DNA from 2 places in the Xanthobacter wiegelii genome. Region 2 is predicted to be linked to the other one. Evidence: riboswitches for the same ligand, from Rfam matches in the RefSeq annotation. Region 2 holds a riboswitch; the other holds the start of a gene.
The links. A riboswitch is a leader RNA that binds a small molecule or an ion and turns the genes downstream of it on or off. The one in region 2 is predicted to bind thiamine pyrophosphate.
Positions count from the first base shown of each region.

Region 1: it holds a riboswitch for thiamine pyrophosphate, as region 2 does, so the genes downstream of both, thiO (glycine oxidase ThiO) here and thiC (phosphomethylpyrimidine synthase ThiC) in region 2, are expected to answer to the same signal.

Region 1 is NZ_CM195529.1:3,945,023-3,960,546, reverse strand. Features, by position in the region: gene V5F63_RS18480 (phosphoribosyl-ATP diphosphatase) at 115-441, shown strand; gene coaA (type I pantothenate kinase) at 458-1,429, shown strand; tRNA gene V5F63_RS18470 (tRNA-Arg) at 1,480-1,556, opposite strand; gene V5F63_RS18465 (hypothetical protein) at 1,967-2,680, shown strand; gene V5F63_RS18460 (M48 family metalloprotease) at 2,701-4,251, shown strand; gene V5F63_RS18455 (universal stress protein) at 4,346-4,870, shown strand; gene rpsA (30S ribosomal protein S1) at 5,212-6,933, shown strand; gene V5F63_RS18445 (EF-hand domain-containing protein) at 7,095-7,499, shown strand; gene V5F63_RS18440 (carbonic anhydrase) at 7,619-8,371, opposite strand; gene V5F63_RS18435 (thiamine phosphate synthase) at 8,464-9,063, opposite strand; gene V5F63_RS18430 (thiazole synthase) at 9,101-9,892, opposite strand; gene thiS (sulfur carrier protein ThiS) at 9,946-10,152, opposite strand; gene thiO (glycine oxidase ThiO) at 10,158-11,363, opposite strand; TPP riboswitch at 11,352-11,451, opposite strand; gene V5F63_RS18415 (Trm112 family protein) at 11,512-11,724, opposite strand; gene V5F63_RS18410 (DMT family transporter) at 11,916-12,803, shown strand; gene V5F63_RS18405 (aspartate-semialdehyde dehydrogenase) at 12,865-13,899, opposite strand; gene V5F63_RS18400 (hypothetical protein) at 14,144-14,497, shown strand; gene cysT (sulfate ABC transporter permease subunit CysT) at 14,695-15,524, shown strand, end outside.
Region 2 is NZ_CM195529.1:2,078,262-2,093,785, forward strand. Features, by position in the region: gene lhpI (bifunctional Delta(1)-pyrroline-2-carboxylate/Delta(1)-piperideine-2-carboxylate reductase) at 1-612, shown strand, start outside; gene thiC (phosphomethylpyrimidine synthase ThiC) at 712-2,586, opposite strand; TPP riboswitch at 2,668-2,800, opposite strand; gene V5F63_RS09640 (hypothetical protein) at 2,885-3,184, opposite strand; gene V5F63_RS09645 (thymidylate synthase) at 3,492-4,286, shown strand; gene V5F63_RS09650 (tellurite resistance TerB family protein) at 4,872-6,002, shown strand; gene msrQ (protein-methionine-sulfoxide reductase heme-binding subunit MsrQ) at 6,184-7,041, shown strand; gene V5F63_RS09660 (acetone carboxylase subunit gamma) at 7,284-7,790, opposite strand; gene V5F63_RS09665 (hydantoinase B/oxoprolinase family protein) at 8,012-10,342, opposite strand; gene V5F63_RS09670 (hydantoinase/oxoprolinase family protein) at 10,686-12,839, opposite strand; gene V5F63_RS09675 (sigma-54-dependent Fis family transcriptional regulator) at 13,268-15,163, shown strand; gene miaA (tRNA (adenosine(37)-N6)-dimethylallyltransferase MiaA) at 15,194-15,524, opposite strand, start outside.

The DNA.
Region 1 (15,524 bases), 1.9 Mb from region 2:
AAGCAGCGCTTCCGTTTAACCCGTTTTTCGCATTTTCTTGATGCGAACCGCGCCCCATGTCGCTGAAAATGCTTCAGTGCCTTCGTTCCTGACCCTTTTTGTGGGGCCGACCCGATGAGCGACAGCTTCTCCCTCGCCGATCTCGAAGCCATCGTCGCGGCGCGGGCCTCGGCGGACGCCGGCGCCTCCTACACTCGCTCCCTGCTCGACAAGGGTGTCGCCAAATGCGCCCAGAAGCTGGGCGAGGAGGCGGTGGAGACGGTGATCGCCGCCGTCTCGGGCAGCGAAAAGGATCTCGTGGGAGAGGCGAGCGATCTCCTCTACCACCTCATGGTGGTGCTGAAGGCGCGCGGGATCGCGCTCGCCGACATCCATGCCGAGCTTGCGCGCAGGACCGCCCAGTCCGGCCTCGCCGAAAAAGCCGCCCGTCCTCAGGCCTGACAGAGACATCGCGACCATGGACCGGCCCCTCGATCCCGGCCTCTCCCCGTATCGCTCCTTCTCGCGTGAGGAGTGGGCGAAGCTGCGCCGCGACACGCCCATGACGCTGCGGCCGGACGAGATCGCGCGGCTGGAAGGCCTCGGCGTCCGCCTCTCCATGAAGGAGGTGGAGGAGATCTACCTCCCGCTCTCGCGCCTGCTGTCGCTCTATGTGGCGGCGACGCAGAAGCTCTATCGCGCCATGAGCCACTTCCTCGACCATCGCGAGGGCGATGCCCACGGCGAGGAGAAGATGCCCTACATCATCGGCGTCGCCGGCTCGGTGGCGGTGGGCAAATCCACCACCGCCCGCGTGCTGCAGGCGCTGCTCGCCCGCTGGCCCAACACGCCCAAGGTGGACCTCGTGACCACCGACGGCTTCCTTCTGCCCAACGCCATCCTCGAGCGTGAGGGGCTGATGGAGAAGAAGGGCTTTCCGGAGAGCTACGACGTCGCCTTGCTGCTGCGCTTCCTCACAGACATCAAGGCCGGCCGCCGGCCGGTGCGCGCGCCGCTCTACTCGCATTTCTTCTACGACGTGATGCCTGACCAGTATGTGGAGATCGACCGGCCGGACATCCTCATCGTCGAGGGGCTGAACGTGCTGCAGACCACGCGCCCGCCCAAGGACGGCAAGGCCATCCCCTTCGTCTCCGACTTCTTCGACTTCTCGGTCTATATCGACGGCGACGAGGACGTGATCGAGCGCTGGTACGTGGAGCGCTTCATGCGCCTGCGCGAAACCGCCTTCACCGATCCCCTGTCCTACTTCCACCGCTACTCGCAGCTGTCCGAGGAGGAAGCGCAGGCGACCGCGCTCTCCATCTGGCGGCGGATCAATCTCTTGAACCTGCAGGAAAACATCCTGCCCACCCGCCAGCGCGCCGACCTCATCCTGCGCAAGGCCGGCCGCCACGAGGTGGCTGAGGTGAGCCTCCGGCGGCTGTAGGCTGCTCGCTGTGGCGAGCCCTTGTGTAAGTCTTTGATTTATAATGGAAATGGTGTCCCGGAAGGGATTCGAACCCCTGACCTGCGGTTTAGGAAACCGCTGCTCTATCCTGCTGAGCTACCGGGACATGCCCCTCTTCTAAAACGCGGCACGCCGGGAGGGAAGGGGCGGGAAGGCGGCTTTCCCCAGTGCGGCGCGGGGACGGCTGGGGTGGTGCGAAATGCGGGGTAAGGACAGTTGATCGGTCCTGTCTTCAATTGAGGGGCGGGTTGCCGCTATCGTCGTCGCATGACGCGGGGCAATCCACCACAGCGCGCAGTCCTTACGCACGACATGCATGCATTGCGCGGGGCATGGCGGGCGTTTGCCGGTCTCGCGGGTCTTGCTCTCGCGGTGGGGTTTATTCTCGCGAACGTCTCCCCGGCTCTTGCCCGCTCACCCCAGCGGAGCGGCGCGCCGATCGCCGCAAGTGTTCCAGACTGTGCCGGAGACCCGGCGGATGCGGCCGGAAGCGTTGCCCGCTGGAGCGAAACCGGGGTGCTCTCCCTCGCGGATGGAAAAAGCCTTGTCCCCGAAGGCATCGCCTTGCCGACGCGCCTCTGGCCTGACCGGCGGATGCTCGCGCTCGCGGGGGCGGCCGTTGCTTCGGTGCTTGATGGCTGCGCAATCGCGCCGGCCGCCGCTGTGCCCGACCGCCACGGCCGGCTCGTCGGCCCCGCGGGGCTCGTGTGCCCGGCGGCGGGGGAGGGGCGGCGGGAGGATCTCGCAACGGCGCTCATTCGGGCGGGCGCCGGCTATGCGACGGCGGATGGCGATACCACCTGCGCCGCGCGCCGCCTTGATGCCGAAGCGCAGGCGCGCGGCGCGCGCCGGGGCATCTGGAGCCTTGCCACGGCGATTGCTCAAGCCGGCGATGAACAGGCCATGGAGGAACGGCTCGGCCTGTTTTCCGTTGCGGAAGGCAAGGTCCTTGCCGCCGGCGGGCGCGACCGGATTTTTCTGAATTTCGGGGCAAGGTGGAAGCAAGATTTCACTGTCATGCTGGCGAGGGAGGATTTCGCCACAATCTTGGGCGATAGGCTCGATCCTGCCATTTTGCGCGGTTCCCTTATCCAGGTAAGGGGAGTCGTCCGCGATGAAGGCGGGCCGGCCATGGCGCCGCGGCGGCGGGGCGAGGTGCTGCGCATCGAGGGCAGGGTCGATCCCGCGCCCGATACGCAGGCGCTGCCGTCGAGGCGCCGGGAGCGGTGAACGGATGAATGAGGTGCTGGGTGCGTGAGGCGCTGAGAGGCCAGGGTGCGGCGAGGCGGGTTCGGGCGGAAGCGCCTGCGCACGCGCACGCCCCGCGATCAGGCCTTCGTACGCTGCTCGCCTGCGCCGCCGTCGCCTTCCCGCTGTGGCTCACTGGATGCACGGGCATCGACCTCGATCAGGTGAGCGTGCCCCTCGCCTCCACCAGCCCGGCGTCCGAATTCGCCGACATGTCGCCCTCGCAGCGGCGCGAGCATGAAAAGCTCGTTGCGAGCTACGGCGGTGCCTATGACGATCCCGAGCTGAAGGCGCTCATCCAGAAGGTGGTGGAGCGCCTCGTCGCGGCGTCCGAGCGGCCGGACCTGAAGTATCGCGTCACCGTGCTGAATTCCCCGGCCATCAACGCCTTTGCCCTTCCGGATGGCTCGCTCTACGTGACGCGCGGCCTACTGGCGCTGGCCAACGACACGTCCGAGCTGTCCTCCGTGCTGGCGCACGAGATGGCCCATGTCATCGCCCGCCACGCCACCATTCGCGAGGATCAGGTGAAGCAGGCGGTGCTGGTGAGCCGCGTCATCTCGGACGTGGTGAACGACCCGGATCTCGGCGCCCTTGCCATGCAGAAGAGCCGGCGCACGCTCGCCTCGTTCAATCGCGGGCAGGAACTGGAGGCGGATGCCATCGGCGTCGGCATCGCCGCGCGCGCCGGCTTCGATCCCTATGGCGCCTCGCGCTTCCTCACCGACATGGGCCGCTATTCGGAGATGAAGAGCACGGCCATCTCGGGATCGTCCTCCAGCACGCCGGACATGGACTTCCTGTCGTCCCACCCGGCGACGCCCGAGCGCATCTCCATCGCCATCGCCAATGCCCGCCAGTATGCGCCGGCGGCCGGCCCGTCCGACGGCGAGCGGGACCGCAGCGCCTATTTCAACGTCATCAACGGCATGGTCTACGGCGACGATCCCAAGGAAGGCTTCGTCCGCGGCCGCAGGTTCCTGCACCCCAAGCTCGGCTTCACCTTCTCCGCGCCGGAAGGCTTCTCGCTGGAAAACACCTCCCAGGCGGTGCTGGGCGCGACCCAGACCGGCCGCGAGGCGCTCAGGCTCGATGCCGTCCGCATTCCCGGCGACCAGTCGCTGGCGCAATATCTCTCGTCCGGCTGGATCGACGGGGTGGAGATCAACACCGTCGAATCGCTCACGGTGAACGGCTTCAGCGCCGCGACGGCGGTGGCGCGGGGGGACCAGTGGTCGTTCCGCATGTTCGCCATCCGCTTCGGCTCGGATGTCTACCGCCTGATCTTCGCCGCCCGTGAGCTGACGCCGGAGCTGGACCGGCAGTTCCGCGCGGCCGCCGACACCTTCCGCCGCGTCTCCTCCGGCGAGGCGGATACGGTGAAGCCGCTGCGCGTGCGCATCGTGCAGGTGGGCCTCGGCGATACGGTGGAGAAGATGGCCGGCAAGATGCAGGTGCCCGACCGCCCGGTGGAGCGGTTCCTCATCCTGAACGGGCTCGATGCGAACGCCCGGCTGAAGTATGGCGAGAAGGTCAAGATCATCGCCGACTGACGGGCATTCTCCCCGCTCCCGGCGAATTGATGGTGCGCAAGCGGTTTCATTGTCCCCCGCTGCTATGATCGAGCTCCCGTTCGGGAGGGAGCCCATGTACAAGAAAATCCTCGTCGCCACCGATGGATCGGCCCTGTCCGTCCTCGCGGTGTCCCACGCCGTCGCGCTCGCCGCCGCGCTTCACGCCGGCCTCGTGATTGTCACCGCCAGCGAGCGCTTCCACCTTTTCAGCACCGAGGCCGACCAGATCGCCGACACGGAGGCCGAATACCGGCGCCAGAGCGGGCGAAAGGCCGAAGCCGTGCTCTCCCGCGCCGCCGCTTCCGCCAGCGCGGCGGGGATCGAGGCCAAGCAGGTGCATGTGGAGGACGACCAGCCCTTCCACGGCATCATCGCCACCGCAGAGGCCGAGGGCTGCGATCTCATCGTGATGGCCTCCCACGGCCGCAGGGGGCTTTCGGCCGTGGTGCTGGGCAGCGAGACGACGAAGGTGCTCACGCACTCCGGCATACCGGTGCTGGTGGTGCGGGAGGAGATGGCCCCCGCCGTCCAGGCCAAGCCAGCCGGTAGCGCGGAATGGCCCGAGCCCAGCCCCGCCTTCCTGGCGCCGGGGCGCTGAGCCGCCTCCCGGCGTACCGCCCGCGCTTGGGACACTGGCCCGCGGCCTTGCGCCAGCGGGGTTTTTGCACTATGTGAGCCCCGTTCGTGGCCGCGCTCCCCAAGCGGGGAGCCGCCCGGGCGGGCAGGGACCGGCGGTATACGCGGGTCCTGATCGTTGGAGGCAGCCCGCCCTGGCTTTCTGTGAGCGCGCAGCGACATCCAATTCATCGCCCGTGCCGCCCGGCCTTCGCGCCGGCCCGCCGCTTTTGCGGCGGCCGTTCGTCATTTCTTGAATGGCGGACACCCGAGCGGCTCGGGCCTCGCAACACGAGATGCCGGCGCAGCAAGTCTGGAGCGTGAATGTCCGCCGTAGAAACCACCCGTGAGGATTTTGCCGCCCTGCTCGACGAGAGCTTCGGCCGTGCCGACACCAATGAAGGTTCGGTGGTCAAGGGCATCGTGGTCGCCATCGAGAAGGATCTGGCGATCATCGATATCGGCCTGAAGACGGAAGGGCGCGTGGCCCTGCGCGAGTTCGCCGGCCCCGGCCGCGAGAACGCCATCAAGGTGGGTGACGAGGTCGAGGTCTATCTCGAGCGCGTCGAGAACGCCATGGGCGAAGCCGTCCTCTCGCGCGACAAGGCGCGCCGCGAGGAAAGCTGGGTCAAGCTCGAGAAGGCCTTCACGGCCAACGAGAAGGTCTTCGGCGTGATCTTCAACCAGGTGAAGGGCGGCTTCACCGTCGATCTCGACGGCGCCGTGGCCTTCCTGCCGCGCTCCCAGGTGGACATCCGCCCGATCCGCGACGTCGGCCCGCTGATGCACAACCAGCAGCCTTTCCAGATCCTCAAGATGGATCGTCGCCGCGGCAACATCGTCGTCTCCCGCCGCACCGTGCTGGAAGAGACCCGCGCCGAGCAGCGCCACGAGCTGGTGCAGAACCTCGAAGAGGGTCAGGCCATCGACGGCGTGGTCAAGAACATCACCGATTACGGTGCGTTCGTTGATCTCGGCGGCATCGACGGCCTGCTGCACGTCACCGACATCGCCTGGCGCCGCGTGAACCACCCGACCGAGGTGCTCAACATCGGCCAGACGGTGAAGGTCAAGATCATCAAGATCAACCACGAGACCCACCGCATCTCGCTCGGCATGAAGCAGCTTCTGGGCGATCCCTGGGAGGGCATCGAGGCCAAGTATCCGGTGGAGGCCCGCTTCAAGGGTCGCGTCACCAACATCACCGACTACGGTGCGTTCGTGGAGCTGGAGCCCGGCATCGAGGGCCTCATCCACGTCTCCGAGATGTCGTGGACCAAGAAGAACGTCCACCCCGGCAAGATCGTCTCCACCTCCCAGGAGGTCGAGGTTCAGGTGCTGGAAGTGGATTCGGCCAAGCGCCGCATCTCCCTCGGCCTCAAGCAGACCCTCCAGAACCCCTGGGAGGCCTTCGCCGAGAAGTATGCGCCCGGCGCGGTGGTGGAAGGCGAGGTCAAGAACAAGACCGAGTTCGGCCTGTTCCTCGGCCTCGACGGCGATGTGGACGGCATGGTCCATCTCTCCGACCTCGACTGGAACCGTCCGGGCGAGCAGGTGATCGACGAATACCGCAAGAGCGACATGGTGAAGGCCGTGGTGCTCGACGTGGACGTCGAGAAGGAGCGCATCTCCCTCGGCATCAAGCAGCTGGCCGGCGATCCCTTCGCCGACGCGGGCGAGGTGAAGAAGGGCGCGGTCGTGACCTGCGAAGTCTCCGACGTGAAGGACGGCGGCATCGAGGTGAAGCTCACCGGCACCGATCTGTCCGCCTTCATCAAGCGCTCCGAGCTCGCTCGTGACCGCAACGACCAGCGCCCCGAGCGCTTCTCGGTCGGCGACAAGCTCGACGCCCGCGTCACCCTGTTCGACCGCAAGGCGCGCAAGGTGCAGGTCTCCATCAAAGCGATGGAAATCGCGGAAGAGCGTGAGGCCGTGGCCCAGTTCGGCTCGCAGGATTCGGGCGCTTCGCTCGGCGATATCCTGGGTGCCGCGCTGAAGCAGCGCGCCGCCGATGCCACCGTCGACGAGGTCGAGAAGGAGGACTGATCGCCACGCGCGATCGGACCGTCTGAAAGAACGAAGGGCCGGTGCATTGCACCGGCCCTTTTTTTCAACCCGTGCGCCATTCGGACGCCGCCCGGCGTTCTTGTGCCGGGATCGGTGCGGACGTATCCCAGTCTTGATGTCAAAAATCGGGAGGTTTTGCCATGAAGCGCAGGATGATTTCCCTCGGCGTCGTCGCCGCGGTCTCGCTCGCTGCCACGGGGTCGGCCTTCGCCCTCACCGGCAAGGAATTCCTTCGCAAGTACAACAAGGACAAGGACAGCACCGTCGAGATCGTCGAGGCCATCGACCTCGGGACCAAGGTGTTCAAGGCCATCAATCCCGACAAGGACAAGACCCTGGAGGCCGCCGAGACCAAGGGCCGGCTGTCCGACGAGGACTGGGCGCAGTTCAACAAGGACGGTGACAAGACGCTGGAGCTGGACGAGTGGCTCATCATCGTCCGCAAGCGCTTCAACGATGCCGATGCCAACAAGGACGGCAAGCTGACCGAAGCGGAGCTGGATGCCCCCGCCGGCCAGCAGCTCATTCTGCTCATCGCCAAGTGACGCGGGGCTGACGCGCGCCTGACGCGAGCGTGAGGGAGTCGGGGAGGGCGCGGCGTCCTTCCCCGATGGAAAGCACGTGGGCGCCCCCCATAGCGGCGCCTCCCGTCCCCTGCTTCGTCTCAGTTGAGGCGCAGAAGGAAACGTCGGTTCACCGCCTGCAGCGGGCGGGCGTTCATGGGGAAGATGGCGCGGAAGGCGTCGATATCCGCCTGCGCCACTTCGATGGGCGCCGCGAACACGTTCCAGTCCACGATTTCAGAGCAGGGCGGGGTGGTCAGCGACCCCTCGTAGCGATAGGTGCCGCGGGCCGATGGCAGAAAGCCAGCCGGATTGAGCGGGGCGGCCAGCGTCTTGTCTCCGGCCGCGCGCGGCGCCGCCGCCATGATGGTGGAGAGAGCGGCATTGGCCGTGCCGGGCACCATGAAGACGCCCGCCACCAGAAGCCCGCCCTCGGGCGCGGCATGGACGAAATGCGCTTCCATGGCGGTGCGCTTGCCGTCCACGGCATGCTCGCTCGGCGCATGGAAGTGGAACTGCTTCAGCGCATAGGTCTTGCCGCCGAGGGTGGCGGTGCCGCCGTCCCCGGTCACGTCGGCCTGAATGGTGTGGCCATTGTTCACCACCTTGTAGGCGAACGGTTTCCACGCGAGCATGGGGCCGGCGCTCTCGGCTTTCACCGCGCCTTCAAGATTAATGGGCGACTGCTGGGTGCCGACCGAACAGGCGGAAAAGCCTTTCTCCAGCGAACCCCATTCCTGCGGGCCGCCAAGGCCTTCGTACGTCCAGTGCGCGCCCTCGGAGGCGCGTGCGGCAGTGGCGCAAACGGGACAGGCAACCAAGCCCGCAAGCAGCGTGCGTCGATTTATGGTCATGGATTTCCCCCCTTGATCTGGCAGCGATCCGCCATGGTGAGGCTTATCAAAGTGGCGGGTGCGCGCCAAAGCTGAGTCCGCTCCGAATCGGATCAGATGGCGTGTGGGGGAATCCCTGCGAGGAGGGTCGCGACGATCGCCGCGGGGTCTTCCGCACGCATGATGCCGCCCATGACGGCGACGCCTTTCGCGCCAGCCCGGAAGCAGATCGGCAGGGTATCCGCGTCGATGCCCGCGAGGGCGATCACCGGCACCGACGAAGTGCGGGCAAAGGCTCCAAGGCCGGCCACGCCTAGAGCCGGGCCGTGCCCCGGCTTGGAGGTGGTAGGGAAAACCGGGCTGGCGGTGAGGTAGTCGAGGACGCCTGGCGCAGCCACAGCGGCTTCGGCGAGGCTGTGGGCGGAGAGGCCCACCAGCGCGTCGGGGCCGAGCAGCGCCCGGGCCGCCGCAGCATCCCCACCGCCGGACAGGTGCACGCCGTCGGCGCCAGCTGCGCGCGCCAGCTCCGGTGTCCCGTGGAGCGTCAGGCGCGCGCCCCATGGCGCGGTGACGATGCGCAGGCGGGCGACAAGCGCGATCTGTTCCGCTTTGGGAAGATCCTTCTCACGCAGGCTGATCCACCGAACGCCGCCGGCGCAGGCCGCGCCTACCACGTCCGCCAGATCGCCGCGCGCCAACCTGCGGTCGGTGATGAGCAGCAGCGGCGGCGATGGCAGGCGGGTCAGCGGGTCAGCTCCCGACGAGGCCGAATTCGGGGCTGGAGGCTTCGGCGTGAAGCTTGCGCGGAATGCGCCCCGCGAGGCGGGCGAGGCGGCCGCCCTCCACCGCGTGGCGGAAGGCGGTGGCCATACGCACCGGATCAAGCGCCTTGGAGACGGCGGTGTTCAGCAGCACCGCCGCGCAACCCAGTTCCATGGCCAGCGCCGCATCGGAGGCGGTGCCGATGCCTGCATCCAGTACCACCGGCACCGGGGAGCGGGCGCAGATCAGCTCGATCATGTGCGGGTTGGCGATGCCGAGGCCGGTGCCGATCATGGAGCCCAGCGGCATCACGGTGGCGGCGCCGAGATCGGCCAGCTTCTGGCAGGTGACCGGATCGTCGTTGCAATAGGGCAGCACGACGAAGCCGCGCGAGACCAGCTCTTCCGTCGCCTTCAGCAGCTCCTCCACATTGGGATAGAGCAGCTCGCGGTCGCCGATGACCTCCAGCTTCACCCAGTCCGTCTCCAGCGCCTCGCGGGCGAGCTCGGCGGTGAGCACCGCGTCCTTCGCGGTCTGGCAGCCGGCGGTGTTGGGCAGGATGTGGACGCGGCCGGTGAGCAGGTCCGTCAGGCTCTCCTCATAGCCGGCGAGGCTGATGCGGCGGATGGAGGCCGTCGCCATCTCGCTGCCCGAGGCGGCGAGCGCATCAAGGAACACCTTCTGGTTGGGATAGCCCGCCGTGCCCAGGAACAGCCGTGACGAGAAGGTGCGTCCGGCGATGACGAGGGGATCGGCGTTGGGAGTCTGGAACGCGCTCATGGTGCTTCTTCCCGGCGCCCATTCAGGAGCGCCCTGTTTTGTTGGGCCGGGGCTCAACCGCCCTGCTTGGCCTCGATGATCTCAACGGCGTCGCCTGCGGAAAGGCGCGCCTCGGTCCAGGTGCGGCGGGGCACCACGGCGCCGTTCACCGCCACCGCGATGCCCTTGCGCTCCGGCTCCAGCCCTTTGGCGACGAGCAGGTCGGCGACGGTGGCCACGGGATGGGCCTCCTCGGCGCCGTTCACCTTCAGGGCCAGCATGGTGCTCACTCCGCCGCCGCGCGCGGCGGGCCGAAGCGCTCCGCGCCGAACGGCAGGGCGACATCCGCCATTGTGCCGCCGAGGATGTGGTCGGCGATCACCTGCGTCGTCACGGGTAGAAGGAGGATGCCGTTGCGGTGATGGCCGGTGGCGTAGACGAGGCCGTCCACCTCCGGGCTCGGGCCGAGGATGGGCGCGTCGTCCCGGCTACCGGGGCGGAAGCCGACCCATTGCTCGACGATGCTCAGTTCCTCCAGCGTCGGCAGCGCCCGCCACGCATGGGTGAGCAGCGCCAGCTGGCCGCCGGCCGTCAGGTCCGTGTCGAACCCCTTCTCCTCGGTGGTGGCGCCGATGATGAGACGTCCGTCGCGCCGAGGCACGAGGTAGGAGCCCGGTGCCCACAGGACATGGGAGAGGATGGGCGCGGCCGGGTCCATGCGCAGGGAGAGCATCTGGCCCTTGATGGGGCGCACCGGCAGCGGCGTCGCCGGGGTGATGTCCACGCCCCGGCTCCAGGCGCCGGCCGCGAGCACCACCACGTCGGCGGCATGGTGCGTCTCGCCCGTGACGACGCCGGTGGCGCGGCCGCCGGCCGTCTCCACCCGGCTGACCGGGGTGTGTTCGTGGAGCCTCGCGCCAGCCTTGAGCGCGGCGATTTTCAGCGCGGCCGCCACCCTGCGGTTGTCGACTTGGTGGTCCTGCGGGCTCAGCACGCCGCCGGCGAGGCGTGGCGCCAGATAGGGCTCGCGTCGGCGGACCTCGGCGGCGCTGAGCCACTGGACGGGCAGGCCCAGCCCCTGCTGGAAGGCGAAGAGGTGGCGCAGCTTGGCGAGGTCATCCGCCGTGAGGGCGATGGTGATCGTGCCTTCGGTGCGCAGGTCCACCGGCTCGCCGGAGATGCGCTCCAGCTCCGCGGCGAAGGCGGGCCAAAGGGTCTGGCTGGCGCGGGTGAGGGGGAGCAGGCCTTCCTCGCCCGGCTCGGCCTCGGCGCAGGCGGCGAGCATCCCGGCGGCGGCGCGGCTCGCGCCTTGCCCGGTCTCGCCGGCATCGAACAGGTCCACCGGGCAGCCGGCGTCAGCGAGGCGCCATGCGAGGGCGAGGCCGATGACGCCGCCGCCGACGATCGCCACACGGGGCTTCGCCTTGCCTGCCGATCCGGAGCCGGCTTGCGACGATGGTGCGGAAACAAACTGCGACAAGCTCTCGCTCATCGGCATCTCCCTACGCTGGCATGATCCAGACAGGTTCGATGGGTATGATCTCAGCCGCGCATGATGCGCGGCACCCCAGGCCGTATCTGTTATTTACTCATGCCGGCCGCAGAACTGCAAGAGGCGGGCGCGTGGGACGCGGCGGACCTCAGCGGTTGAGTTCGCTTTCGTCCAGCTGGCGCGCCTCGTCGGCGAGCATGATCGGGATCCCGTCGCGGATGGGATAGGCGAGGCGCGCTGCGCGGGAGATCAGCTCCTGGCGCTCGCGATCATATTCCAACGGCCCCTTGGTGAGGGGGCAGACCAGGATTTCGAGCAGCTTGGGGTCGACGTCATGGCCGGGACGCTGGGACTGGATCATGTTCTCGCTCTTCAGGGCCGCGCGCTGGGATGGCACGGGTTCGGCGGCGCGCCACCATAGCGGCGACGGTGCCGCCTTTCACCTGCGTTTTTCGCGCCATCACGGTTCCTGATGGTCATATCAAGCGGTTTCGCTGTCTTTTCAGCTGCACACGTCCTAATGAAGCGGCCCTGAACAGCGCCGGGAGCCGCATGGATCGACGTCTGGCCATAGGGCTTCTTCTCGGCTTCGTCGCGGTGGTGATGTTCGGCGCGACGCTGCCCCTCACGCGGTTTGCCCTGCACGATTTCAGCCCCTCCTTCATCAGCTTCGGCCGCGCGGCCCTCGCAGGTTTCGCGGCGCTGGGGCTGGTGCTGGTGATGCGCCGGCCGTGGCCGTTCGGCCAGCGCGCGGTGCTGTGGCGCCTCGCTGTCTCCTCCGCCTGCCTGATTTTCGTGTTCCCGCTGGCCATCGGCGTCGCCACCCAGACGGTGCCGGCGGCCCATGGCGGCATCGTGCTTGGACTTCTGCCCCTGTGCACGGCCATCGCCGCCATGTTGCTGGCCGGGGAACGGCCGGGCCTCGGCCTGTTCGCCGCGAGTGCGGTGGGGGCCGGACTGGTGGTGGCCTTCGCCTTGCGCAATGGCGCGGGCGGTGCGCTGGGGATGGGCGACAGCCTGCTGTTCCTCGGCGTCATCGCCTGCGCCATCGGCTACGCCGTCTCGGGCGGCCTCGCCCGCACCATGTCGGGGTGGGAGGTGATCGCCTTCATGCTGATCCTCTGCCTGCCGGTGACGCTGCCGCTCGCGCTCCTCACCTTTCCATGGGGCGGGGCGGGGGACGTTGCGGGCGCCTCCTGGGCGGCGCTGGTCTATCTCGGCCTGTTCAGCCAGCTCATCGGCTTCTTTTTCTGGAACGCCGGGCTCGCCACAGGCGGCATCGCCCGCGTCGGGCAGATGCAGTTGCTGCAAACCTTCGTGACGGTGGGCCTCGCCTGGCCGATCAATGGCGAGGTGCCGGACGCCGAGACCATCGCCTTCGCCGCAGGCGTGGCGCTGGTGGTGGCCGTGGCGCAGCGCACCCGCTCCCGGCCGCGCTGACCCCCAAAAGCAAACGGCCCGCCGAAGCGGGCCGTCCGTCACTCTCAAAGTGTTGAAACGCTCACGCCGCCTTGGAACGGGCGGTGATGAGCTTGCGGTTCACCAGCACCTCGGCAATCTGCACCGCGTTCAGCGCGGCGCCCTTGCGCAGATTGTCCGACACGCACCAGAAGGCGATGCCGTTGTCCACGGTCGGGTCGTCGCGCAGGCGCGAGATGTAGGTCGCGTCCTCGCCGGCTGCCTCGTGGGGGGTGGCGTAGCCGCCCGGCTCACGGGTGTCGATGACGAGGATGCCCGGCGCCTCGCGCAGGATCTTGCGCGCGTCGTCGGCCGAAAGCTCCTTCTCGAACTCCACGTTCACCGCCTCGGAGTGGGAGATGAAGACCGGCACGCGGACACAGGTGGCCGTGAGCTTGATCTTGGGGTCGAGAATCTTCTTGGTCTCGGCCACCATCTTCCACTCTTCCTTGGTGTAACCGTCGTCCATGAAGACGTCGATCTGCGGGATGAGGTTGAAGGCGATGCGCTTCGGAAACTTCTTCGGCTCCACCGGATCGGAGACGAAGATGGCCCGCGTCTGGGAGAACAGCTCGTCCATGCCGTCCTTGCCGGCGCCGGAGACGGACTGGTAGGTGGAGACCACCACGCGCTTGATGGTCGCGGCATCATGCAGCGGCTTCAGCGCGACCACGAGCTGCGCCGTGGAGCAGTTCGGATTGGCGATGATGTTCTTCTTGGAGAAGCCGACGATGGCGTCCGCATTCACCTCGGGAACGATCAGCGGCACGTCCGGGTCCATGCGCCACTGGGACGAATTGTCGATGACGACGCAGCCCTGCGCGCCGATCTTCGGCGACCATTCCTTGGACACGGCCCCGCCGGCCGACATCAGGCAGATGTCGGTGTCGGAGAAGTCGTAGGTCTCAAGCGCCTTCACCTTCAGGGTTTTGTCGCCGTAAGAGACTTCCACGCCCTGCGACTTTCGCGAAGCGAGCGCAACGACCTCGTCCGCGGGGAAGCCCCGCTCGTCGAGGATCGAGAGAATCTCCCGGCCCACGTTGCCCGTGGCGCCGACGACGGCGACCTTGTAACCCATGATGTTCCTCGGATGTATCGGCCCATGCGGCCGAAGACCGTGCTTTTAGGCCGAACCCCCTAGCCTTGCAAATCGAAGATTCGCGATCAGCCATGCCATCGGCGCAAGCGACTGTTGCGTGAACGCCACGCGCCGGCCGCGAGACGGCGGGAACATGGCGCCGAGGAGGCGGGTTTCCTTGCGCAGGGGACAAACGTCTATTAATCCAGTCAAGGTCGGCCCTGCGCCGATCTGGGAGGATGCCATGGGTTTCGCTTCGTTCACCGCCTTCGCTTCTCTTGCCCGCACGGGCCTGAAGACGGCGCTCTCGGTGTCGCTGGCGGTCGCGGCCATCGCGGCGACCACGGGTGCCTTCTCCATCGCTTCCGCCGACAGCGCCGAGGCGCAGACGGTGAAGAAGCGCAATCGTATCGTCGTCGAGCGCCGCTCGTATCTCGACGCCGGAACCGTGGTGAAGCCCGGCTCCAAGTCCTATCTCGACTACGCGCTTTCGCCCGGCTACTTCTACCCGACCTATGGACCCACCGCCGCTGGGCCCGGCCCGATCACTGGCCTGCGCTGGCCGCTGCCGGGCGCCTTCGACCTGCCGGGGTTTTGAGCCAAGGCAACCGAAGCAACCGAAGAAGACGGAAGGGGCCGCCTCGCGGCCCTTTTTTGTGGCGTGAAATCACAGCGATTTCGCGGTGTTTAATTTTTATCCCGGCCAAGCATGACATTTCCGCCCGTGCGCGCCATAACGGCCGTATGCCGCGACGTCGGCCCGACCCTCCAGCGCAAGATGCCCCCTAAGAGCCCATGCCCCGCCCCCGCTTCGCGCTGCCGATGCTGAGCCGCCAGTCGCGCCGAAGCGTCATTCCGGGCCTGCGGCTCTCGCTCGGCCTCACGCTGCTCTATCTCGGCCTCATCGTGCTCCTGCCCATCGGCGCGCTGCTGCTGAAGGCGGCGGATGTGGGCTTCGAGCGCTACATCGCCATCATCACCTCGCCGCGCACGCTCGCCTCCTTCCAGGTGACGCTGACCACGGCGGCGCTGGCGGCGCTGTTCAACGCGGTCTATGGCCTTGCCCTCGCCTGGGTGCTGGTGCGCTACGAGTTTCCCGGCAAGCGCCTGCTTGATGCCATGGTCGACGTGCCCTTCGCCTTGCCCACGGCGGTGGCTGGCCTCGCGCTGACGGCGCTGTTCGCCAAGAACGGCTGGTTCGGCGCGCCGCTGGCGCAGTGGGGCATTCAGGTGGCTTACGCTCCGGCCGGCATCGTCTGCGCCATGGCCTTCACCTCGATCCCCTTCGTGGTGCGCACGGTGCAGCCGGTGCTGGAGGACATGGAGCCGGAGCTGGAAGAGGCAGGCGCGACGCTGGGCGCGAGCGACCTCACCATCTTCCGCCGCATCATCTTTCCCGCGATCTTCCCGGCCTTCCTCGCCGGCACGTCGCTGGCCTTCGCCCGCTCTTTGGGCGAGTTCGGCGCGGTGGTGTTCATCGCCGGCAACCAGCCGTTCCGCACCGAGATCGTGGCGCTGCTCACCTTCATCCGGCTGGAGGAATATGACTATGCCGCCGCGGCGGCCATCGCCGTCACCATGCTTGGCCTCGCCTTCCTCATGCTGCTGATCGTCAACGCCGTGCA
Region 2 (15,524 bases):
ACGGCCGCGACCTCCGCGCTTGCCTCCACCTTCCTCTCGCGGATGGACAGCCAGACGCTGACCGTGGTCGGAACCGGCAATCTCGCCTTCCAGCTGGCGCAGGGCCATTGCGCCGTGCGGCCTATCCGCCGCGTGCTGGTGTGGGGCCGCGTGCCGGAGCGCGCCGCCGCCATGGCGGATCGGCTGAAGGCACTAGGCCTGCCGGCCGAGCCCGCGCCCGACCTGTCCGCCGCCGTCGCTGCCGCCGATATCATCACGAGCGCCACCACCTCCGACGTGCCGCTGGTGCTGGGGCGGGACGTGCGGCCGGGCACCCATGTGGACCTCGTGGGCGCCTTCACCCCAACCATGCGCGAGAGCGACGATGCGCTCATCCGCGCCAGCGATGTCTATGTGGACACTTATGCCGGCGCCCTCGGCGAGGCCGGCGACCTGCTGCTGCCGGCGGCGGCGGGGGTGTGGTCCACCGATCAGGTGAAGGCCGACCTCTACGAGCTATGCGCCGGCAGGACGGAGGGGCGGACGGACGCGGACGCCATAACGGTCTTCAAGTCCGTGGGCGCGGCCATCGAGGATCTGGTGGCGGCCGAGCTGGTGGCGCGTCGGCGATAGGTTCCGCGGAGGGCCGGGAAAAGCCGGACCCTCCACCAGTTGCTCGGGCGGGACGAAAAGGCCCTCCGGTCCAGCCGGAGGGCGACGCTCAGGTGCCGCTCACTCCGCCGCGGCGGGCGGGGGAGGGGCGACTTCGGGAGCGGGCGTGTAGATCAGGCCGCCGCCGTCGCGGAACTTCTGGGCCATTTCGGCCATGCCCGCGGAGGCGAGGTTGTCGGCCTGGGCGCGGGCGATGTCGCCGGCTTCCAGCTTCAGCTCCTGCGAGATCTTCATGGAGCAGAACTTCGGCCCGCACATGGAGCAGAAGTGCGCCACCTTGGCCCCCTCGGCGGGGAGCGTCTCGTCGTGGAAGCGCTCGGCCGTCTCCGGATCGAGCGACAGCGCGAACTGGTCGCGCCAGCGGAAGCTGAAGCGGGCCCGGGAGAGCGCGTCGTCGCGGATGCGCGCCGCCGGGTGGCCCTTGGCGAGGTCGGCGGCGTGGGCGGCGATCTTGTAGGAGATGACGCCGGTCTTCACGTCGTCGCGGTCGGGCAGGCCGAGATGCTCCTTCGGCGTGACGTAGCAGAGCATCGCCGTGCCGAACCAGCCGATCATCGCCGCGCCGATGGCGGAGGAGATGTGGTCGTAGCCGGGGGAGATGTCCGTCACCAGCGGGCCGAGGGTATAGAACGGCGCCTCGTGGCAGACCTTGAGCTGCTTCTCCACATTCTCGCGGATGAGGTGCAGCGGCACGTGGCCGGGGCCTTCGATCATCACCTGGCAATCATACTTCCAGGCGATCTCGGTGAGCTGGCCAAGGGTTTCAAGTTCCGCAAACTGCGCCGCGTCGTTGGCATCCGCGATGGAGCCGGGGCGCAGGCCGTCGCCGAGGGAGAAGGAGACGTCATACTGGGCGAGGATCTCGCACAGCTCCTCGAAATGCTCGTAGAGGAAGCTCTCGCGGTGATGCGCGAGGCACCACTTGGCCATGATGGAGCCGCCGCGCGAGACGATGCCGGTGACGCGGTTGGCGGTGAGCGGCACGAAGGGCAGGCGCACGCCGGCGTGCACCGTCATGTAGTCCACGCCCTGCTCGGCCTGCTCGATCACCGTGTCGCGGAAGACTTCCCAGGTGAGATCCTCGGCGACGCCGTTCACCTTCTCCAGCGCCTGATAGAGCGGCACGGTGCCAATGGGCACCGGCGAGTTGCGCATGATCCATTCGCGGATGGTGTGGATGTTCTTGCCCGTGGACAGGTCCATCACCGTGTCGGCGCCCCAGCGGGTGGCCCACACCAGCTTGTCCACCTCCTCCGCCACGCCCGAGGTCACGGCGGAATTGCCGATGTTGGCGTTGATCTTGACGAGGAAGTTCCGGCCGATGGCCATCGGCTCGGTTTCGGGGTGGTTGATGTTGGCCGGGATGATGGCGCGGCCGCGCGCCACTTCCTGGCGCACGAATTCCGGCGTGATATCGGCCGGGATGGCGGCGCCGAGGCCCATGGCCTGATGGTGTGGATGGGCGCCGCCGTTCACCTTGGCGAGGTTCTCGCGGGCGGCGACATATTCCATCTCCGGCGTGATGATGCCGGCGCGCGCATAGGCCATCTGCGTCGGGCGCTTGCCCGGCTTGGCGCGCAGCGGCTTGCGGCCGGAGAGATCGAACTGCGGCAAGGTGGAGGACTGGCCGGCCTTCAGGCCATCGTCCTCGGGCCTGAAGGCCCGGCCGTCCACCTCTTCCACATCGCCGCGCTCGCGGATCCACTGGGCGCGCAGCTGCGGCAGGCCCTTGGTGAGGTCGATGACGGACTGCGGATCGGTATAGGGGCCGGAGGTGTCGTACACCTTCACCGGCGGCTCGGACGGATCGGACAGCCCGATCTCGCGCATGGCGACGCGCACGTCCGGCCGGGTGGCGGACACGAACACCTTGCGGGAATGGGGCAGCGGCCCGGTGGTGACTTTCAGGGAGGACGTCGAGGCTTCGTCCAGCATTGCGGATCTCCGTTCAGCTTGCGCTTTCAACGAGAACCGGGGTGTGAGCTAGGAGACGGGTGCGGGACGACGCTGAGCGCCGGTAAGCACAAGTTCCGATCCCTTCGCCGGTATGACCCGGATCAGGTTCGAAGGGTCATCGCGGCGCCGCGGAAGATGAATTCCGCGAACTTGCGATATCTCAGCCCCTTCCGGGGCCCCCCTTGGAACAAGGCCACTGTGATGTATACGAAAGCCCAATGTCAACGCTGCACCGCAGCGAACGCATGGGGGACGGTCACGCCGATGACGGCGAGCGTTACGCCGCGATGTGGGCGTGGTGCAGGCCCACCCGCTCGTGACCGCGCGATGACATCCGCTCGTCCTTGGCCGACCGCTCATGCTTGCGCGGGCGGGCCTCGGCCTTGATCTGGCGGAGCGCCTCGTCGAGCCTCGTGAGGGCGTCGCTGGCGGCGTGCTCCTCGGCGCAGCTGGAACCGGCTTCCCACGCGGCCTCGTTGCGGAAGTCCTCGGCCTGCGCCAGCTGCGCCAGATAGGCGCGAACATCCATCAGTGCGGCCTGGAGGGTGGTCTGCTGGAGGGTGGTCTGGGAACTCATATCGTTTGCCCTTGATCGTCAATCCGAGCGTTAAGTGATGGTCTAATACGGCCGCCGCGTGGCGAAATAGGGGGTGTCCGAAGGTCATACGCAGCGGAAATCACTCACTTTTCCGCTATCTGCCCCTCCCGCCACAGCTTCCCCAGGGGCGGCATGGCATCAGGAAACGGACAACCCTATTCGCGCGCATATGTGGACACCCGCCGCCGGCGGCTGGCTGCCTTGCGGCCCGCGCGCTAGACTGGTTCGGCGAAAGCCTTGTGAGGCTTGAGAGCCCCTCTGCCTTGATCTTGGCCGGACATACCTAATGGAAGCTTACCACCAGCTCCTGCACCGTATTCTCGACGAGGGCGTGCGCAAGGACGACCGCACCGGCACCGGCACGCTCTCCGTGTTCGGCCACCAGATGCGATTCGACCTCGGGGCCGGCTTCCCGCTCGTGACCACCAAGAAGCTGCACCTGAAGTCCATCGTCCACGAGCTTCTGTGGTTCCTCGCCGGCGACACCAACATCCGCTACCTGAAGGAAAACGGCGTCTCCATCTGGGATGAGTGGGCGGATGCCAGCGGCGATCTCGGCCCGGTCTACGGCCACCAGTGGCGCTCCTGGCCGACGCCAGAGGGCGGCGTGATCGACCAGATCGCGCAGGTGGTCTCGGACATCCGCCGCAATCCCGATTCGCGACGCCTCATCGTCACCGCCTGGAATCCGGCGGACGTGGCGAAGATGGCGCTGCCGCCCTGCCACTGCCTGTTCCAGTTCTACGTGCTGGAGGGCAAGCTCTCCTGCCAGCTCTACCAGCGCTCGGCGGACGTGTTCCTCGGCGTGCCGTTCAACATCGCCTCCTATGCCCTGCTCACCCACATGGTGGCGCAGGTGACGGGGCTCGGCGTCGGCGATTTCGTCCATACGCTGGGCGATGCGCACCTCTATGTGAACCATCTCGATCAGGCCCGCGAGCAGCTTTCCCGCACCCCGCGCGCGCTGCCCGTCCTGCGCCTGAACCCGGCGGCGAGGGACCTCTTCGCCTTCCGCTACGAGGACATCGAGATCGTCGGCTACGATCCCCACCCCGCCATCAAGGCCCCGGTGGCGGTGTAGGACGGGCCACGCTGCGGCGTGCGGGCGCCCACTCTCGACCGGCCTCGCCCATCCCCCTCGCTCTCACGAGCCATCATCCCCCGCCTTGTGCGGGGGATCCACCCAACCGCCCGTCGGCTTTGCGGAACCCGCCACCCCAGCGGCGGAGGTGTGGATCGCCCGGACCAGCCGGGCGATGACGGTGAATGCGCAGCGGTAACCCGTGACAGCGATGACGGTCGTCAGACGATCGTGGCATGGCGTGGATTTTGGTCCAGCTCTGGCCCCCACAGCTCGTTTCCCCGTCGGCTGAACGCCATCTCCAGCCGTCATCCCCCGCCGTGCGGACGATCCACCCCGCCGCGCATCCGGGTTTACGGATGCCGCACCCCCACCGGCCGAAGCGTGGATCTCCCGGATCAGCCGGGCGATGGCGGTGAAAAGCTGGGGCGGCGCCGCAGTCTGGCGTAGAGTGCGCCCGGCGCTGGCCCCCGGCTCGCGTGCACGTTCTTCCCTTGCGTGAGATCGTGCCCGCGGTTGGACTCAATAAGGTGCTAGCAGCCGAACACGAGCGGGCCGCGCGCCCGCATCATGAGGGAGGAAGCCATGGCCGGAACGGGTGATCTTCTCGGGCAGCTCATCGGCGCGGCGCTCGGCTCGGGCAGCGTGCGGGGCGGCGGCGCGCAGCAGGCCGGGGGCGGATTGCCGGGCGGCGGTCTTCCGGGCGGCCTCGGCGACATTCTCGGTCAGGTGCCCGGCGGCGGCGGTCGCGGCGCGCCCGGCGGTGGCGGCTCGGGCGGCAGCGGGCCCGGCGGATTGGGTGACATCCTCGGGCAGGTTCTGGGCAGCGGCGGTGCGCGTGGCGGCGGCGCGCCATCCGGCCTTCCGGGCGGCCTTGGCGATATTCTCGGACAGGTGCTCGGCGGCGGGCGGGGCGCGCCCCAAGGCGGCCCCTCGTCCGGCCCCTCGGGCGGCGCCTCGGCGGGTCCCACCGGCGGGCTTGAGGACATTCTCGGCCAGATCCTCGGCGGCGGGGGCCGACCCTCCGGCGGCTCGACGCGGGGGGGCGGCGTTTCCGGCGGCGCGGGCGGTGGGCTCGGCGATATCGCGGCGGACGCCCTCGGCCGCGGCGGCTCGAACCCGACCGGCGGCTACACCCCGCCGGAGATGCCCTCCGATTATCGCCAGCCGCAGCCCTCGCCGCAGCCCGGCCATCAGCCCTCCGCCGCCTCCGGTGGCAGCGACCTGATGAAATACGGCGGCCTCGCCATCATCGGCATGCTGGCCTGGAAGGCCCTGCGCAAATGGCAGGCCGGCTCCGGCGGGCGCTCGGCCTTCTCCTCCGGCTCGCCGGACGCGGCCTTCTCCCCCGCCGCGGCGCCGGGCGGGCCGGAAGCCTTCTCCGGCGTGCTGCTCTCGGCCATGGCCGCCGCCGCGCAGGCGGACGGGGAGATCGACGAGGAAGAGGTCTCGCGCATCGGCGGCGGGCTGGAGCGCATGGGCACCGCCTCGCCGGAGCGCGACGCGCTGATCGCCATCCTCACCACCCCGGTCGATCCCAACGAGGTGGTGGCCGCCGCGACGACGCCCGAGGCGGCGCTCCAGATCTACGCGGCCTCGGCCCTCGCCATCCGTCCGGACAACGACGCCGAGCACGCCTATCTGGACTGGCTTGCGGGTTCGCTCGGCATCGATCCCGGCCTGAAGGCGCAGATCGACGGCGAGCTGAACGCCTGAGCGGGCGAGCCACGCTCAGGCGCCGCGCGGAGTCACGTCGTGCGACCACGCTCAAACGCCGCGCGGGCTTGGCGTGCTCACGCCATCGTGCAGGCGCCGGCCGTAACGCCGCCGCAGGGGGCGGCGTAAGGGGAGGCGGGCGCCGGACGGGCGTCCGCGCAGTTTCGCCGGAAAGGACCCTATGCCCCTGTTTCACGAGCGCTCCGGCCGTTTCAGCCCCGAGAAGACCCTGTTCCTCGTGTCCAGCATCCTGCCCGCCGTCTGGCTGGTGGGTCTTGCCGCCAACGGCCAGCTGGGCGCGCGGCCGTGGACGGAAGCCATCCATTTCACCGGCCTGTGGGCCATCCGCTTCCTGGCCGTGACGCTGGCGGTGACGCCGCTGCGGCGGCTGTTCAACCTGCCGAAGCTCTATTTCGGACGGCGCATCTTCGGCCTTGCCGCGTTGGGCTACGCGGCGCTGCACCTCACGCTCTACATCATCGATCAGGGCTTCGGCCGGGCGCTGAGCGAGATCGTGCTGCGGGTCTATCTCACCATCGGCGCGGTGGCCGTGGCGCTGCTCGTGGCGCTGGGGGCCACCTCCACCGACGGCGCCATCAAGCGCCTCGGCGCGACGCGGTGGAACCGGCTGCACATGGCCGTCTATGCCATCGCGGTGCTGGGCAGCGTACATTTCTTCATGCAGTCGAAGCTGGATGTGACGGAGCCGGTGCTGATGGCGGGCCTGTTCCTGCTGCTCTTCGCCTTCCGCATCGCGGGGCGCGGCGGGAGGAGCGTGACGCCCCTCGGCATGGCCGGGCTCTCAGTGGTCGGGGCGGCGCTCACGGCGGGTGTGGAGATGCTGTGGTACGCGCTGGCGACGCGCGTGGACCCGTGGCTGGTGCTGGACGCGAACTTTACCCTCGATCTCGGCCCCCGCCCGGCGGTGTGGGTGCTGGCGATCGGCCTCGCCGTCGCGGCGCTCGCCGCCGTCAAGCCGCCAGCGCCGCGCCCGTCCCGGCGTGCGATGGCAGGCAAGGCGGAGGGCGCCGGGGCCTGACATGGGAAAGGAAGGGGGGCCCTGAGCCCCCCTTCCTCCCGCTCGACGCCGGGCTCCCGGCGAAGAGCCCGGCGAGGCTCGCAAGGGGCTCCCCTCTCCCCTTGCGGGAGAGGGGTTGGGGGCGAGGGGTGAACGCTTCCAGGGCTTCGGCCTGCGGGCCATACGGCGCTCACCCCGGCCCTCTCCCGCAAGGGGAGAGGGGGCGCGAACGGCGGGTTAGCGCCAGGGCCTCGACCCTGCCCTCACGCCGCCGCGCGTTCCGGCACCGGCAGGCCGAGCCATTCGGTGTAGAAGGCGTCGATGTCCGGCTCGAAATCGTGGATCACCGGATACCAGGGGGTCGGCGCCTCCACGTCATGGAGCGTGCCGCATTCGGGGCAGAAATATTCCCGGATCACCTGCCACGCGGGCGTCGGGGCCATGAGGCGGGGATAGATCTCCTCCATCTTCTGCGGCGTGTCGCGGACATGGACGCGGGCGTGCAGCTTCCAATTCTCCTTCCAGTCGCAGAAATCGTGGCCGCACTCGCAGCGCACGGTCCACTTCTTCGAGACCTTCTGCTGCACGATGAAGAGCTTCGGGCCGAGCGGCAGGATGATCTTCTCATCCCACGGCACGCGCTCCTGAAGGATTTCCACGTAGGTCACGAACCGCTCGGGGTCCTTCGGCGTGGAGAGCATCTGGTGCAGCGTATCTGGGTCGATCTTGCCTTCCACGAGATCGACGATCTTGGCGCGGGTATAGGACATGGTTTCCTCCTGATTGGTTTCATTGCGGCGTCATCCCCCGGCTCGTCGGAAGTCGGCTGTTGCCGACTTCCTCATCGGGGAATGGAACCCGGCAACGGCCGGGTTCCGGGGGATCACGGTGCCGCTCATCGGGCCGCATGGGCCTTGGGCACCGCTCTCGCCGCGGGGTGGATGCCCCGGACGAGCCGGGGCATGACGTCAGATGGAAGGGGAAATGCCCCTCACTCCTCCACGAACTGCACGGTGTGCACGTCCGGCAGTTCGGAGATGTCCATGGAGTAGCGCGAGCCGTAGGTGGGCACGCCGATGTCCTCCTCGTTGAGCACCCAGCTCTCCGGCAGGTCCCAGAAGCTCCGGAACTGCTGCTCGAACCTCGGGCCCAGCTTGAAGGAGGCGGCGAACATCTGCTGCACCTGGGTGCCCGCATCCTTGGCGAGGATCTTCTCGCGCTCGCCCTTCATCCACTCGCGGGTGGGGACGGATTTCGCGATGCGATCCTTGCGGATCTGCGCCCGGGCCGCCTTGGTGGCCGCCTCGTCCACCACCACGAGGCCCTCCGGCCCGGTCTTCACCACCACGCCGTAGACATCGCCGGCGAGGCGCTCCAGCACGTAGCCGCCGTTGATGTCGTCGGCCACGGCCTGCGGCTCGCGGTCGAGCGGATCACCGAAGCCGGGGCCGCCGCGCATGTAGTTGAGGTAGAGGTCGTAGTCGGAGAACATCTCCTCGGTGGTGATGGCCTGCTTGTCGCGCTTGATCTGCGCCTTGGGCAGCATCGCGTCCCAGGTGGGGTTCTCCGGGTCCGTGTCGCCGCCGAGCGGGATGTCGGCGCCGGAGGCGATCAGCTCCTTCAGCCCCGTCTTGTGGGCCGCGAAGCGATAGCCGGAGGCGGCGGGATAGCCGCCCATCAGGCCCCAGTCGGACGAGATGTGGCCGTTGCCCATGAAGAACATGGTCCAGTCCTTGGCGTTCCAGACCATGCGCAGGCTCTCGAAGCCGCAGCCGCCGCGATACTTGCCGGAGCCGCCCGAGGACGCCTTGATCTGCCGGCCGAGATAGATCAGCGGCTCGGCCAGTTCCCAGATCTCCATGTCGCCCATGTCGCCTTCCGGGTTCCAGATGGCGGCGGCGTGGGAGAGGCCGTCCTGCACCGCGGTCGCCCCGGTGCCGTTGGCGGCGCACTCGAACGAGTTCACGGCATGGATCTCGTCATACTGGTTGAAGCCGCCGCCCTGCAGCCAGTTGGAGGTGTTGGCGTTGCCCGCATTCACCTCCTCCAGATAGCCGCGGCCGAAATAGGAGCGCGACAGGCCGCGCCACAGGGCCGTCCAGGCGGACACCAGGAAGTGCCACGAATAGGAGAAGGCGACGCGGCGGTCGTCCGGGTTCATCCAGGTGCCCTTGGGCAGGCGGAACTCGGTGCCGTAGGCGGCGCCGTCATTGATCATCTCGGAGGGGATGAGCGTCTGGGTCATCATCACCCAGATGCCGGAGGTGAAGCTCACCTGATGGGCATTGTAGGTGTGCCAGCCCCAGCGGCTCGCGCCCTCGAAATCCAGCCGCCAGGTGCCGTCCTTGCGGATGGTCATCTCGCAGGGCGCGTGCATGATGGTGTCGAGCTTGGCGAAGTCGGAGGGCACCCGCACGTCCTCATGGGCGTAGGGCACGTCCACGAAGCCCACCTGCCGGTAGGTGCCGGGGATGGTCATGGCCTTGATGCGCGCCTGCAGGCCGAGGCGGCCATGCTCCACCGCCTCGTAGGCGAACTTCCAGTAGGCCTCGATGCCCTCTTCCGCGACCACCTCTTCCACCAGCTTGCGGATCATGTGGCAGCCGGCGATGCGGGTGCGCTCGTCCAGCATCCAGTAGCGGGTGGTGCGCACCATGCGCTGGCTCTCGTGCAGCCAGTCGCGGAACAGCTCGTCATTGGCGCCCACCTTGCGGCAGGTGATGGAATAGCCGTCGCCGAAGCGCTGCACCTGCCCCGTGGCCATGGAGCCCGGCCCCACCGCGCCGGTGTCGATGACGTGGGTGACGCCGCCCACCCAGCCGATCAGCTCGCCTTCCCAGAAAATGGGGACGATGGTGTGGATGTCGCAGGGATGGACGTTACCGATCAGACTGTCGTTGTTGCAGAAGATGTCCCGGTCGTGAACGCCCGGATTGGCCTCCCAATTGTTTTCGATCATGTATTTGATGGCCGCACCCATGGTTCCCACATGGATGATGATGCCGGTGGAGGTGAGAAGGCTGTCGCCCGCCGCATTGTAGAGGGTGAAGCACAGTTCGCCCTCCTGCTCCACGATGGGAGAGGCGGCGATCTTCTTGGCGGTCTCGCGCGCATCCACCACGCCGGCGCGCAGGCGGGAGAACAGCTTGTTGTAGAGGATGGGCTCGCTCTCGCGCAGCTCCAGGGTCTTCAGGCCGGCATAATGGCCGGTGGCCTTGGTGGCCGTCATCAGCCGGTCGCGATGCTCTTTGAGCGTCTCGCCGCCCCGGACGATGCCGCGGGTGGCGCCCTCAAGGCTGGTCTGCTTGACGTTGACGTTCATGGGGTCGTTTCCTCTTGAGATTGTTTGGGTTTGCTCCCCTCTCCCCGTGCGGGAGAGGGCATCTTCCCGTTTCTCCCCTCTCCCCTTGCGGGAGAGGGCATCTTCCCGTTTCTCCCCTCTCCCCTTGCGGGAGAGGGGCTGGGGGTGAGGGGTGGGCGGCGCATTGGCCATGGCAGAGCGCTGCGCGTACTCCCCTCTCCCCTCGCGGGAGAGGGGCCGGGGGTGAGGGGGCGGATGTCGCCCGAGGCTCCGCTGCCGGTTCAACCGGCGAGATACCCCTCACCCCATCCCTCTCCCGCAAGGGGAGAGGGGGCCCACCGCTCTGCTTGAGACGCGCCCGCCCTCACACCTCCTTCAGGTGGAAGAGCCGATGCCCGTCGAGCCAGGTCTCGAAACCGTCGGGCACGACGAAGGTGGTCGCGTCGGATTCGATGATGGCGGGGCCCATGACGCGGTTGCCGGGGCGCAGGGATTCCATCTTGTAGAGCTGCGCATCCACCCACTTCTTCTTGCGATAGAACTTGCGGGTGCCGATCTTTGCGTCTTCCGGCGGGGTCTCGCCCTCTTCCGGCTCCTTCGGGATGCGGGGCTTGGGGATCGGCACCATGCCGCGCATGATGGCGCCCGTCACCGAATAGCCCAGCTCCGGCGAGCGGGCGGACGCCGCATAGACGCGGCCATAGGTGGCGTTGAAGGCATCGGTGAGCTGGTCCCAGTCGCCGGCGGTGGCGGCGGAGGCCATGGGGCTCTCGATCTCCAGATCGTTCAGCTGCCCGCGATACTGCATGCGGTAGCCGGGCTGGAGCGTCACCTGGTCGGCCGAATAGCCGTTCAGCTTGAACTCCTCCAGCACGTTGTGGGTCAGCTCTTCCCACGCCGCCTGAAGGGTCTCGGCCGCCTTCACCTTGTCGGCCTCGGGGGCATCGGGGGGCATGTTGATGTCGAGGGACTTGTCGTAGCGATACTCGAAGTCCGCCGCCGCGCAGCCGAAGGCGGAGAAGCCGGCCGCCCAGGCGGGCACGATCACGTCCTCAAAGCCGAGGCCCTCCGTGTAGCCATAGGTGTGCACCGGGCCGGCGCCGCCGTAGGAGAAGCACACGAAGCTCGCCGGCGAGTAGCCCTTGCCGGAGATCATGGAGCGCAGGTAGTCGCGCAGATCGGAGTCCAGCAGCTCGATGATGCCGGCCGCCGCATCTTCCACCGAGAGGCCGAGCTTGTCGGCGATCTGCACCTTGATGGCATCCACCGAGCGCTGCCGGTCCAGCTTCACCGCGCCGCCAAGGAAGTTGTCGGGGTTCAGATAGCCGAGCACCATGTGGCAGTCGGAGATGGTGACGGTCTCGATGCCGCTCTCCTTCCAGCACACGCCCACCCGGTAGCCGGCCGAATCCGGGCCGAGCTTGATGGCGCGGGTGTAGGGATCGAGCCGGATGAAGGAGCCGGCGCCGGCGCCCACGGAATCCATCGCCACCAGCGGCAGGGAGAGAACCAGCCGGGCCATGTCCGGGTCGTTCTTGATGGTCATCTCGCCCTGGGTGATGAGCGCCACGTCGAACGAGGTGCCGCCGATGTCCGAGCAGGCGATGTTCTTGTAGCCGAGCACTTCACCCAGATACTTCGCGCCGATCACGCCGCCGATGGGGCCGGAGACGATGGTGCGGGCCAGCTCCTTCGCCTTCCAGGAGATGGTGCCGCCATGGGTCGCCATCACGCGGAAGTCGAACTTGGTGCCGCGCTCCTTGAAGGCGTTGGAGATCTTGGAGAGCGTCTGGCGCGAGGGCTCGGCGGCGTAGCCTTCGAGGATGGTGGTGTTGGTGCGGTGGGTTTCCTTGCGCACCGGATAGTAATCGGCCGAGGCGAAGACCGGGATCTTCTTGCCGCTCTTCTCCACTTCCTCCAGCACGATGTCGCGCACGCGGCGCTCGTTCACCGGGTTCTTGTAGGAGTGGAGCAGGGAGATGACGATGCCTTCCACATCGGCGGCGATCAGTTCGCGGGCCGCCGCGCGGGCGCTGTCCTCGCGCAGGGGGATCACCTGCGTGCCCATCATGTCGGTCCGCTCGATCACGCCGCGGGTGAGCTGGCGGGGCACCAGCGGCGGGTCGTAGCGGTGGGTGTTGAGGTGGATGCGGTCCTCATAGGCATAGCCGAGGTGGCTCTGCACCGCGCGGCCCATGCGGTGGAAATCCTCCATGCCGCGATTGACGATGAGGCCGCATTTCAGCCCCTTGCGCTGGACCACGCGATTGAGCATCGCGGTGCCGGAATAGACGCCCGTCTGGAGCTGGGCGAGCGCCTCGTGGAGCGACATGCCCCAGTTGGCGAGCCCGTCCTCAGAGGACGCGATGAGGCCGAGGGCCTCGTTCTGCGGCGTGGACTGGGCCTTGCCGACGACGAAGTCGCCATCCTGGTCCACGAAGAAGGTATCCGTCATGGTGCCGCCGGCGTCGATGCCGAGCACCTGGACGCTGCGCAGGTTTCCCACGGGAACGTTCACGCTCGTTTCCTCCCTGTCTTGCCGGCGTTGGATTTTTCGGTGCCGGCTCGCAGCATGAGGGGCAGGATGCGTGCCAATCACGATCGACTGTATAAATGCGAGGATTCTCCTGATATTTGTGCAATGCGTCATGTAATATGAAAGTCTTCGACTGTCCGATTTCCGGACACTTGTTGTCCGCCGCCCGGTCGTTTCAGACGACGACTGCCGCCGGGTCGCCGGCCGGACTTGCGAGCGGCATGAAAGTGCGCGTATTCTCCGGCCAAAGCCGCCGCCGCCGGCCTCGCTGCCGGCGGTCAGAATGCGGCACTTCAGGGAGTGAACCCGCCTGCGGGCGCTGCGGCCACCGGCCAAGGCCGCCCGCCGGCCAATGGCTCAGGCGGCGCACCACGGGAACGCCGCGCCGCCCGGCCCGGAGGGCAGAGCTGGTGCCACATCGCGAGATTGCGCGCGCCTGGGAGGCGTTTCATCAGGACGGCGCGGCCTCCGCCGTCATCCGCCCGGCGGTGATGGCGTCGTGGCAGCGCTCCCGCCTTCATCTCATCGCCGCCGACCGCGCGGCCGCCCCCCTCGTGAGCGAGGCGGAGCTGTTCCGCCGCCGCCACCAGAACAACCGCCTCGTCACCGCCGCCCGCCTCGCCATGGAGGAGGCGCGCCACCTCCTTTCCGATGCCCATTCCATGCTCATCCTCTCCGATCCGGACGGCACGATCCTGGAGGCGGAGGGCGATGCCCGCGCCCTCGATACCGGGCAGGAGGTGAAGCTCCAGCAGGGCGGCCTGTGGTGTGAGGCCGAGATCGGCACCAACGCCATCGGCACCGCGCTCGCCTGCGGGCGGCCGGTGCAGATCCACGCCGCCGAGCATTTCTGCGCCCCCGTCCAGCGCTGGACCTGCGCGGCGGCCCCGGTGCGCCATCCCCTCGACCGGGAGATCATCGGCGCGGTGGACATTTCCGGCTCCACCGACACCTTCAACCCGCAGAACCTCGCCCATGCGGTGGCCCTCGCCCACCAGATCGAGGCGGTGATCGGCCGGCGCATGGAGATGGAGCACGAGCAGGTGCTGCGCCATTTCCTCTCCAAGCGTTCGCTGTGGCTCACCGAGGAGATCCTCGCCTTCGGCCGCTCCGGCGCGCTCATCTATTCCACCGACCGCGCTCTGAAGGAGGCCGCGCGCCGCTCCGACCGGCTCATCACGGACGGGCGCCTCGCCGCCCTCAAGGATGTGACGCCCGACGCCTGGGCGGAGCGCATCGGCCAGCTTCTGCCCGGGGCCAGCGTCGAGATCGTGCGGGAGGATGGCGAGGAGATCGGCGGCGTGGTGGTGCTCCACGCGGCGCGCCGGCCCAAACCGGCCCAGCGCGATCCCGCCCGGGAGCTGGAGCCCCTCGCATTCGACGCCATCATCGGCGAGAGCGCGCTCATGCAGGAGGTGAAGGCCAAGGCGCGCCGCATGGCGGACAGCGGCCTGCCCATCCTCTTGGAAGGCGAGACCGGCGTGGGCAAGGAGGTGTTCGCCCGCGCCATCCACGGCGTGCGCGCGCCGGCCGGCCCCTTCGTGCCGCTCAATTGCGGCGGCCTGCCGCGCGATCTCATCGCCAGCGAATTGTTCGGCTACGAGAAGGGGGCCTTCACCGGCGCCGACGCGGCCGGCAAGCAGGGCAAGGTGGAGGCGGCGGACGGCGGCCTGCTCTGCCTCGACGAGATCGGCGAGATGCCGCTGGAGCTGCAATCCTATCTGCTGCGCGTGCTGGAAGACGGCGTGGTCTATCGCGTCGGCGGCCACACCGGACGGCGGGTGGACCTGCGCCTCGTCTCCATGACCAACCGCGACCTCACCGGCGAGGTGGCGGCGGGGCGCTTCCGGAAAGACCTGTTCTATCGCATTGCCGCGCTGCGCCTGCGCATCCCCCCGCTACGCGAGCGGGGCGACGACGTGCTCCTCCTGCTCGATCACATCGGCCGCAGCGCCGCCGCCCGCGCCGGCCTCCCGCCCCCGCGCTTCACGGACGCCGCCCGCGCGGCGCTCGCCGCCTATGCCTGGCCGGGCAATGTGCGCGAGCTGCGCAACGTGGTGGAGATGCTCATCGCCATGGGCAGCGCCGACGCGCCCATCGATGTCGGCGACCTGCCGCCGGAAATCGCCACCGCCGCCGAGGCCCCACCCCCGGCCACCGATCTGCGCACCGTGGAGGAAGCCGCCATCCGCGCCGCCGTGGAGGCCTGCGGCGGCAACCTCACCCGCGCCGCCCGCCGCCTCGGCATCGCCCGCTCGACACTCTACATGCGCCTGGCCGCGCTGGAGGCGAAGGGGGAGGGGTAGGGGCAGAGTGGCCGAAGGCCCGTCGCCCCATCACCCCGCCAGCATTCCCATCAATACCTCCAGCGCAGTCTCCGGCGTGGCGCGCGGCCAGTCGGGCATCTGGTGGCGGAAGAAGGTGGTCTGCCTTTTGGCATAGCGGCGGGTGTCGCTCTGGCCCTCGGCGATGGCCTCGGCGAGCGACATTTCCCCCCTGAGATAGCGCGTGAGGGCCGGCGCGCCGTGGGCCTTCAGCACCGTGCGGTCGGGCGCGAGGTTGCGCGCGGCGAGGGTGCGGACCTCCTCCAGCGCACCGGCTTCCATCATGGCCTCGAAGCGGGCATCGATGCGCTGGCGCAGCAGGTCGCGGTCGACCTCCAGCACG